One region of the Staphylococcus sp. FSL K6-0223 genome, then DNA from elsewhere that is predicted to be linked to it. Evidence: riboswitches for the same ligand, from Rfam matches in the RefSeq annotation. Region 1 holds a riboswitch; the other holds the start of a gene.
What was found. Region 1 has a riboswitch for manganese ahead of MHI13_RS14805 (TerC family protein). Riboswitches for the same ligand answer to the same signal wherever they lie in the genome.

Region 1 (5,631 bases):
GGAACTTGAACTTGATGGGGAAGTGACTCAAGTTGTTGTTCCAGATACATTAAGAGTAGCTAGTTTACTAGCACATACGTTATTTGATTTTCCAAGTCATCAGTTGACTACATATGGTGTCACGGGGACTAATGGAAAAACATCAATTGCAACAATGATTCATCTCATTTATAGAAAATTAAATAAAAATAGTGCCTATTTAGGTACCAATGGATTCCAAATCAATGAAACAAAAACTAAAGGTGCCAACACAACGCCTGAAACAGTTTCATTAACTAAAAAGATTAAAGAAGCAGTTGATGCTGATGCCGAAGCTATGACAATGGAAGTTTCGAGTCATGGTTTATCACTTGGTCGGTTAAGAGGTGTAGAATTTGATGTTGCGATTTTCTCAAATCTAACACAAGATCACTTAGATTTTCACGGCACTATGGAAGCATACGGCCACGCGAAGTCATTATTATTTAGCCAACTTGGTGAAGATTTAGCTAAAGAAAAATACGTCGTACTTAATAATGACGATGATTTCTCTCATTATTTAGCAAGTGTGACACCTTATGAAGTGTTTACATATGGCATAGATAACGAAGCTCAATTTATGGCTAAGAATATTAATGAATCGTTACAGGGTGTGGAGTTTGATTTAAGTACACCATTTGGAGATTATCGAGTTAAATCACCATATGTAGGTCGATTCAATATCTCTAATATTATGGCTGCTATCATTGCAGTTTGGAGTAAAGGCGCATCTATGGAAGAAATTATTAATGCGGTAACTTCTCTTGAACCCGTAGAAGGACGATTAGAGGTACTTGATCCTTCATTACCAATTGATTTAATTATTGATTACGCTCATACAGCAGATGGTATGAATAAATTGATTGACGCTGTGAAACCTTTTGTTAAACAGAAATTGATTTTCTTAGTTGGTATGGCTGGAGAAAGAGACATGACTAAAACACCTGAGATGGGTAGCGTAGCATGTCGTGCAGATTATGTTATCTTTACTCCTGATAATCCTGCAAATGACGATCCTAAAATGCTTACAGCTGAGTTAGCTAAAGGTGCAACTCATGATAATTATGTCGAATTTGATGATCGCGCTGAAGGCATTAAACATGCAATAGATGTTGCTGAACCTGGAGATACAGTAGTATTGGCATCTAAAGGAAGAGAACCTTATCAAATTATGCCAGGCCATGTGAAGGTTCCTCATAGAGATGATTTGATTGGATTAGAAGCTGCTTATAAGAAATTCGGCGGTGGACCTGTTGAAGATTAAGCAACTTCAGTATAATGAACTAATAATAAATATTTATTTCTATCAAAATAGCGATAGAGACGTTATGTTGATAGCGATTCCTGACTTATTTTGGTCTGTAGAACTGCCCCTCGACTTAACTATTAATGAGTTACATGAAGAATTGTTAATGCAATTTTTTAATTTTTATACTGAAAATGAAGCCGATGCACTCGCACGTGACATTTGTGATTGGATAGCAACAAAATAAAAGGAGAATGATGAATGAATTTAAAGGAAGAAGTAGAGTCAAGAAAAACATTTGCCATCATCTCGCATCCGGATGCTGGTAAAACTACCTTAACTGAAAAATTATTATACTTCAGTGGAGCGATTAGAGAAGCTGGTACTGTTAAAGGTAAGAAAACAGGGAAATTCGCTACAAGTGACTGGATGAAAGTTGAACAAGAACGTGGTATATCTGTAACTAGTTCAGTTATGCAATTTGATTATGATGATTATAAAATTAACATTTTAGATACACCAGGACACGAAGACTTCTCTGAAGATACGTACCGTACTCTTATGGCAGTAGATAGTGCTGTCATGGTCATTGACTGCGCAAAAGGTATTGAACCTCAAACTTTAAAACTTTTCAAAGTATGTAAAATGAGAGGTATTCCTATATTTACGTTCATCAATAAACTTGACCGAGTTGGTAAAGAACCATTTGAATTGTTAGATGAAATTGAAGAAACATTAAATATTGAAACGTATCCAATGAACTGGCCTGTGGGTATGGGTCAAAATTTCTTCGGTATTATAGATAGAGCGACTAAAACTATTGAGCCATTTAGAGATGAAGAAAATTTATTACATCTCAATGATGATTACGAATTAGAAGAAGATCATGATATTAAAAATGATAGTGCCTTTGAACAAGCTATTGAAGAAATGATGCTTGTTGAAGAAGCGGGCGAAGAATTTGATAATGATGCGTTACTAAACGGTGAGCTCACACCAGTTTTCTTTGGTTCAGCTTTAGCTAACTTTGGTGTTCAAAACTTCTTAAACGCTTATGTTGACCACGCACCGATGCCTAACGCTCGTCAAACAAATGAAGATGTTGAAGTAAGTCCATTTGATACAGACTTCTCAGGATTTATTTTCAAAATACAAGCGAATATGGATCCTAAACACAGAGACCGAATTGCGTTTATGCGTGTTGTTAGTGGTGCCTTTGAACGTGGTATGGATGTAACATTACAGAGAACAAGTAAGAAACAAAAAATAACACGTTCTACTTCATTCATGGCGGATGATAAAGAAACTGTTAACCACGCTGTAGCTGGTGATATTATTGGTTTATACGATACAGGTAATTATCAAATAGGGGACACACTTGTCGGTGCTAAGCAAAAATATAGTTTCCAAGATTTACCTCAATTTACGCCTGAAATCTTTATGAAAGTTTCAGCTAAAAATGTAATGAAACAAAAGCATTTTCATAAAGGTATTGAACAACTTGTACAAGAAGGTGCAATCCAATATTATAAAACGCTACACACCAATCAAATTATTCTTGGTGCTGTAGGTCAATTACAATTTGAAGTGTTCGAGCACCGTATGAAGAATGAATACAATGTTGATGTAGTAATGGAACCAGTCGGAAGAAAAATCGCGCGTTGGATAGAAAATGAAGAAGATATTAAAGATAATATGAACACTTCACGGTCTATATTAGTGAAAGACCGCTATGACAACTTTGTCTTCTTATTTGAAAATGAATTTGCTACTCGTTGGTTTGAAGAGAAATTCCCTGATATTAAGTTATATAGTTTATTATAAGTTTTGAGTTTAACTTTATTGACAACGGGGTATTCTTTAAGAACATATTAAACGAAGTAGATACGATTTAGATTGTGTTACTTGTACAATCTATGTATACTATTATTAACAAATGAATACCTATGACAACTTTGTCAGAGGGGAGTAACTAGAGGATAGTAGAACTTTAATTATTAGCAACTACTATTTAACACTTTATCGTCATTACGAAGGTAAGTCTTCCGGTAAAGTGGGCAATACAATTGCTTAGTGAGACCTTTGCTATTATTTAGCATAGGTCTCTTTATTTGTATTTTTTAATAAAGGAGTTGTCCACTATGGATCCAAGTTTGATTTTACCTTATTTATGGGTACTCTTAGTGCTTGTGTTCTTAGAAGGTTTATTAGCAGCTGATAACGCAATAGTTATGGCTGTAATGGTAAAACACTTACCACCAGAACAACGTAAGAAGGCATTGTTTTATGGTTTATTAGGAGCATTTATATTTAGATTTATAGCCTTATTCTTAATTAGTATTATTGCGAACTTCTGGTGGATTCAAGCTGCAGGTGCAATCTATTTAATCTATATGTCTATCAAGAATTTGTGGGATTTCTTCCATAAATCAGAAGAAGAGCATCATAAAGACTCAGGTGATGATCATCACTATGATGATTTAGGAAATGAAAAGAAAGTTGGGCCTAAAGCATTTTGGGGCACAGTTTTCAAAGTAGAATTTGCGGATATTGCCTTTGCTATTGATTCAATGTTAGCTGCTTTAGCTATAGCAGTGACATTACCTAAGATGGGGATTCACTTCGGTGGAATGGACTTAGGTCAATTTATAGTAATGTTCTTAGGTGGCATGATTGGTGTCATTCTTATGAGATTTGCTGCAAATTGGTTCGTTGAATTATTAAATAAATATCCAGGTTTAGAGGGAGCAGCCTTTGCCATCGTTGGTTGGGTTGGTATTAAATTAGTTGTAATGGTTCTTGCGCATCCTGATATTGGCGTTTTACCAGAAGAATTCCCTCATGGTGCTTTATGGCAATCCATTTTCTGGGCAGTGCTTATTTTACTAGTGATTATAGGATGGTTTACTTCTGTCATTAAAAACAAAAAGAAGAATAAATAGTTTATTATTTAAACATTGCTCCACTCATCTAACCTTTTGAGTGGAGTTTATTTTTAACTTTGTTATATTGAACATTGCAGTTTTATAGTTAAAATATTAAAATTTAAACTATAATCAAACTCGATAATACTGTATTGAAAACCTTAGAAATAACTAAAATTTAATAATTTTTACATATTTAACTAATATAAGTGAATATAGGAGTGGGTCATCAATTGGATAATGATAAAAAACAAGTCATACCCCGTAGTCAGTATCGTCGAAAGCGACGTGAATATTTTCATAATGAAGAAAGAGAAGAACGTATTAAACGTGAACGAGAAGCTCTAAAACAGCAAGTTGCTAAAGAAAAACAACAATCCAAGGTTAACGAAGAACGCGTTAAAGATAATTTACGTAAAGCAAGAATTGAGAAATTAACTCAAGAAGAAATTCAACAACAACACGAAATAGCAAATCAAAGGCAAAAAAATAGACATGAAGAGACCAATCAAACAGATGCATTAAAACCTTCTTCAATGAGCAAAAAATCTTCTAATTCTAAAGAATTAAGTGATCACACTCAAACACATTTAACTTCAGAGGATAGACCACGAAGTGAAGTTGAAGATAAACAAGTAAATCATAATCATAAAGAAACAAGAGTGCCATATTCTATCACTAACCAACCGAAGGACTTAGAGGGTGAAGACAAAACCGCTAAAGAAAATGATGACATCGTTCAACCAGAAGAGTCTAGTATAAATGAAACATCCGATAAAAAAGAGGTTAGCACTAAAGATAGTGATTATGAGAACAATAATCAGATAGAAACTTCTAATGATATAACAGATAAGAGAAAAAATAATGATAAGCGTCATTTAGATTCTGAACAAAACAAAGAAAAGCCATATTCATCTATAAATCATCATTCAGATGATAAGGAAAATGATGATGACAAAGGTAATGATAAATATTCAAAGAAAGATTCTCTAAAAACGAGTAATAAAAATGATAATTTTGAATACATCAAGAACGCAATAATTGCTTTCTTTAAAGAACACTGGCCAAAACTTTTAATTATCATAGGTATTATCTTATTATTACTTATATTAAATGCTATATTTACAACAGTTAATAAAAATGATCATACTAATGATAGTGCTTTTAATGGAAATGACAAGAATTATACAACTACAATGAAAAACGCTAATAACTCTGTCAAATCAGTAGTAACTGTTCAAAACAATGTATCTAATAATACTACTATTCCTAAAAGTAAATCAGGTTCAGATAATGAAATTGGTTCGGGTGTCGTCTACAAAAAAGTAGGCGACTCTATTTATATTTTAACGAATGCTCACGTAGTCGGAGATAAAGATAAACAGAAAGTTACATACAATAATAATAAGTCTGTAGAAGGAAAAGTGGTTGGCAAAGACAAAT
Region 2 (5,631 bases), on a different contig from region 1:
ACCATTTGAAATATTGACATATGGTATAGATAATGAAGCACAGTTTATGCCTCAAAATATCAAAGAATCTTTACAAGGTGTACAATTTGATTTTGCGACTCCATTTGGCACGTATCATGTTTCATCACCCTATGTAGGTAAATTTAATATCTCAAATCTTATGGCAGCTATGATAGCAGTGTGGAGTAAAGGAGTCGATTTCAAAGATATCGTAGAAGTGGTGAAATCTTTAGAACCTGTTGAAGGGCGTCTAGAGGTTTTAGATCCATCACTTCCAATCGATTTAATTATTGATTATGCACATACTGCTGATGGTATGAATAAACTGATTGATGCAGTGCAACCTTTTGTTAAACAAAAGCTCATCTTTTTAGTAGGCATGGCTGGCGAACGTGATTTAACAAAAACGCCTGAAATGGGGGCTGTTGCATGTCGAGCAGACTATGTTATTTTTACACCTGACAATCCAGCAGATGACGACCCTAAAATGTTGACTGCAGAACTTGCTAAAGGGGCAACACATAATAACTATGTAGAATTTGAAGATCGAGCTGAAGGCATTAAACATGCTATCGAAGTCGCGAATCCAGGTGATACAGTTGTACTTGCTTCTAAAGGTAGAGAACCTTATCAAATTATGCCAGGACACGTGAAAGTGCCACATCGTGACGATTTAATTGGTTTAGAAGCTGCGTATAAAAAGTTTGGAAAATCCAACTATGATCATTAAGCAACTTTCTGAACAAAATGAAATAATCAATGTATATCTATATGAAAATGTGGATCATTCTTATTATATGATAGCTATTCCAGATATGTTTTGGTCTGTAGAATTAAATGTACAACTCAATGAACAGGAAATAAATGAAGAGTTAATAATGCAATTATTTACATTTAAAGAAGAAAGTGAAGCATTGCGTATAGCTTCTCAGTTATCTAAGTGGATAATAAAGGATTTAAAGGAGAATAATGAATGAGTTTAAAAGAAGAAATAGAATCAAGAAAGACGTTTGCTATTATCTCACACCCGGATGCTGGTAAAACGACGCTAACTGAAAAATTATTATATTTTAGTGGTGCTATTCGTGAAGCGGGTACTGTAAAAGGGAAAAAAACAGGGAAATTTGCAACCAGTGACTGGATGAAAGTGGAACAAGAACGTGGTATTTCTGTGACCAGTTCAGTCATGCAATTTGATTATGATGATTATAAAATTAATATTCTAGATACACCAGGACACGAAGACTTTTCTGAAGATACATACCGAACATTAATGGCGGTTGATAGTGCAGTAATGGTTATCGATTGTGCGAAAGGGATCGAACCCCAAACATTAAAATTATTTAAAGTATGTAAAATGAGAGGCATTCCTATCTTTACTTTTATCAACAAATTAGACCGTGTAGGTAAAGAACCATTTGAACTATTAGAAGAAATTGAAGAAACATTAAATATTGACACCTATCCAATGAATTGGCCAATAGGAATGGGTCAAAACTTTTTTGGTATTATCGATCGTGAGTCTAAAACTATTGAACCTTTTAGAGATGAAGAGAATGTATTACATTTAAATGATGAGTATGAACTTAAAGAAGAACACACTATTAGCAATGATAGTGCTTTCGAACAAGCGATTGAAGAATTTATGTTAGTTGAAGAAGCTGGCGAAAAATTTGATAATGAAGCATTATTAAATGGTGATTTAACTCCTGTATTTTTTGGCTCAGCATTGGCTAATTTCGGGGTTCAAAATTTCTTGAATGCATATGTAGATTATGCGCCTATGCCTAATGCTCGTCAGACGAATGAAGAAGTTGAAGTTAGCCCGTTTGATGACGAGTTCTCGGGTTTTATATTTAAAATTCAAGCGAATATGGATCCAAAACATAGAGATAGAATTGCATTTATGAGAGTAGTCAGTGGCGCGTTTGAAAGAGGTATGGATGTGACCTTGCAACGTACCAATAAAAAACAAAAAATCACACGCTCTACCTCTTTTATGGCAGATGATAAAGAAACCGTCAATCACGCTGTAGCTGGAGATATTATTGGATTATACGATACAGGTAACTACCAAATTGGTGATACATTAGTTGGAGGTAAACAAAAATTTAACTTCCAAGATTTACCACAATTTACACCTGAAATTTTCATGAAAGTCTCTGCTAAAAATGTCATGAAACAAAAACATTTCCATAAGGGAATTGAACAGCTTGTGCAAGAAGGTGCGATTCAATATTATAAAACACTTCATACGAATCAAATTATTCTCGGTGCAGTGGGTCAATTACAATTTGAAGTATTCGAGCACAGAATGAAAAATGAATACAATGTAGATGTCGTCATGGAACCTGTAGGTAGAAAAATTGCACGTTGGATTGAAAATGAAGAGGATATTCAAGATAAGATGAACACGTCACGTTCTATTTTAGTGAAAGACAGATATGATAAGTTTGTTTTCTTATTTGAAAATGAATTTGCTACACGTTGGTTTGAAGAAAAATTCCCAGATATTAAACTATATAGTTTATTATAAAAAATGACAATATAAGGTTTAATTTAAAATAATAATAAAGAAATACAATATTTTTAGCTTTAACATTGTTTATATATAACAAATCTGGTTATAATACTCTTAACAAATAAATACCTATGACTTAATGTCAGAGGGGAGTAACTTGAGAATTTGAGGGGCTATATTACTAACATCTTAAATTCAGCATTTTATCGTCATTACGAAGTTGATACTTCCGGTAAAATGAGCAAATTTGCTAAGTGAGACCTTTGCTATGAATTAGCATAGGTCTTTTTATTTGTAAAAAATAAATAAAGGAGCTGTCTTTTCATGGATCCAAGCTTAATTTTACCTTATTTGTGGGTAATATTAGTGTTAGTATTTTTAGAAGGATTACTAGCAGCAGATAACGCGGTTGTAATGGCAGTAATGGTTAAGCATTTACCACCAGAACAGCGTAAAAAAGCATTATTCTATGGTTTACTAGGAGCATTTATTTTCCGTTTTATTGCTTTATTTTTAATTAGTATTATTGTGAATTTCTGGTTTATTCAAGCGATTGGTGCTGCATACTTAATTTTCATGTCTATTAGAAATCTTTGGAATTTCTTCCATAAGAAAGATGAAGAGGAACAAGTTGGGGATGAACATCATTATGATGAAACTGGCGCTGAAAAGAAAGTAAGTGCTGGAAAATTTTGGGCTACCGTATTTAAAGTAGAGTTTGCTGACATTGCCTTTGCAATTGATTCTATGTTAGCAGCAATGGCTATTGCAGTGACACTTCCTAAGATGGGTATTCATTTTGGCGGTATGGATTTAGGTCAATTTGGAGTCATGTTCATCGGTGGTATGATTGGTGTTATTTTAATGCGTTTTGCAGCAACATGGTTTGTTGATTTATTAAATAAATATCCAGGTTTAGAAGGTGCCGCTTTTGCAATTGTTGGCTGGGTAGGTATTAAATTAGTAGTTATCGTATTAGCTCATCCAGATATTGGCGTATTATCAGAAGACTTCCCACATAGTACGTTATGGCAAGCAATCTTTTGGACTGTAATGATTTTATTAGTTGTGATTGGATGGTTAACATCAGTACGAAAAAATAAAAAGAATGCTAAGCATTAGATGTAATCGATACCTTTTGAAGTTTTTTTATAAAAGACTTCAAAAGGTTTTTTCAATTAATAACTATTTGTCAAATATTTTTAGAAAATATTTGACAATCGTTTGCTTATTAACACTAATGATATTAAAATTTAAGTAATATATAAATAAATTAAGATAGATATATAACCACATAAAAGTAAATCATTTTTTAGTGATATATATTGTGATTTCAAGGTTAGGAGTGGGCATCTTTGGATAATGATAAAAAACAAGTGATACCGCGTAGTAAATATGGGCGTAAACGTCACGAATACTTTCATAATGAAGAACGTGAGGAACGTATTGAACGTGAAAGACAAAAGCGTGAACATTTAGCAGAAAAAGAACAGCATCAAGCAAAAGTAAATGAAGAACGTGTCAAAGATAATTTAAGAAAAGCTAGAATTGAGAAATTAACACAAGAAGAAATTCAACAACAACAACATTTAGCTAAGTTAAGATCAAAAAGAGATGCATCAAACACAGCTAAGAAAAATAATAGGCATCATTTAACTCTGCCTGAAGAACAACACCTTAAACAAGAAGACATACATAATGAGGAATTGAAACAGCAAAAACCAATTTCGAGTAATGACTCAAAAAGTGAAAATGAAACGAATAAATCTATAGAACCAACTTATAGTAGATTGAATAAAAATAATGAATCTCGTCCAAAGTCTAAACAAGAAAAAGACAATCAACATAATGATACAATTAAAACACAATCTAAACATCCAACAATCACTGAAGAATCATACACTTCAACTAAGGATAAAGAATCAATCCATACTGAGAAAGAACAAGTTTCAACTCAGCAACGTTCAACTCAAGTAGAACATACTAAGAGTGAACAATCAAAGCACATATCTAATTCTGATAAGAATACGACAGAAAATATATCGGATCAACAATCTCATGAATCACATGAACAATCATCAAATGATACAAAAAATAAAGTCGTTGACTTTTTAAAAGAACATTGGATTAAAATTTTAATCGCAATTGCGTTAATATTAATTTTAGTTTTAGTAAAAGCTATTTTTACTGAACCTTCACAAGAACAACATTCAAATCAAACACATACACAAGATAAGAAGTACACAACAACTATGAAAAACGCTAATAATACTGTCAGATCAGTGGTAACAGTAGAAAGTGACGCACCTAAGAATACTTCAGTTCAAAAAACAAATTCAAAATTAGATAGTGAACTTGGCTCAGGTGTCGTCTACAAAACTGTAGGCGATACTTTTTTTGTATTAACAAATACACATATTGTTGGTGAAGCAGATAAAGTTAAGATTACATATGGAGAGAATAAAAGTATAAAAGGTGACGTGGTCGGAAAGGATAAATGGTCAGATATTGCAGTAGTGAAAGCAAAAATCAATGATAAAAATATTAATTCTATCCATATTGGAAATTCAGATAAATTAGTTTTAGGGGAATCGATATTAATTGTAGGTAATCCTCTAGGAGAAGAGTTTAGAAATACGGTATCAAAAGGGATTATTTCGGGGCTAAATCGGTTGGTTCCTGTTGATTTTGATAAAGATAATAAAAATGATGAATTGATGCAAACGTTTCAAATTGATGCTTCTGTTAATCCAGGAAATTCAGGTGGGGCTGTAGTTAATAAAGATGGAGAGCTTATTGGTATCGTTTCATTAAAAATTAATATGCCAAGTATAGAAGGAATGGGTTTTGCTATTCCCATTAATGAAGCTAAATCAATCGCTAAAGAGCTTGAGAAAAATGGGAAAGTAAATTACCCCAATACTGGAATAGCTTTAGAAAATGTAAATGATTTAAATCATTATGAACGCTCACTTTTAAAATTACCTAATGATATAAATGATGGGATTTTAGTGAAAAAATTAAAAGATGACGGTTTAGGTAAAAAATCAGGTTTAAAAATTGGTGATGTCATTGTAAAATTAGAAGGTAAAACATTAAAAGATAATTTG

Region 2: it holds a riboswitch for manganese, as region 1 does, so the genes downstream of both, MHI13_RS08625 (TerC family protein) here and MHI13_RS14805 (TerC family protein) in region 1, are expected to answer to the same signal.

The regions. Positions count from the first base shown of each region.
Region 1 covers NZ_JBBOYX010000002.1:809,790-815,420, reverse strand. Annotated here, with positions in the region: gene MHI13_RS14820 (UDP-N-acetylmuramoyl-L-alanyl-D-glutamate--L-lysine ligase) at 1-1,282, shown strand, start outside; gene MHI13_RS14815 (YueH family protein) at 1,272-1,511, shown strand; gene MHI13_RS14810 (peptide chain release factor 3) at 1,526-3,088, shown strand; yybP-ykoY riboswitch at 3,216-3,336, shown strand; gene MHI13_RS14805 (TerC family protein) at 3,406-4,206, shown strand; gene MHI13_RS14800 (S1C family serine protease) at 4,422-5,631, shown strand, end outside.
Region 2 covers NZ_JBBOYX010000001.1:1,733,113-1,738,743, reverse strand. Annotated here, with positions in the region: gene MHI13_RS08640 (UDP-N-acetylmuramoyl-L-alanyl-D-glutamate--L-lysine ligase) at 1-730, shown strand, start outside; gene MHI13_RS08635 (YueH family protein) at 720-977, shown strand; gene MHI13_RS08630 (peptide chain release factor 3) at 974-2,536, shown strand; yybP-ykoY riboswitch at 2,657-2,789, shown strand; gene MHI13_RS08625 (TerC family protein) at 2,846-3,643, shown strand; gene MHI13_RS08620 (trypsin-like peptidase domain-containing protein) at 3,877-5,631, shown strand, end outside.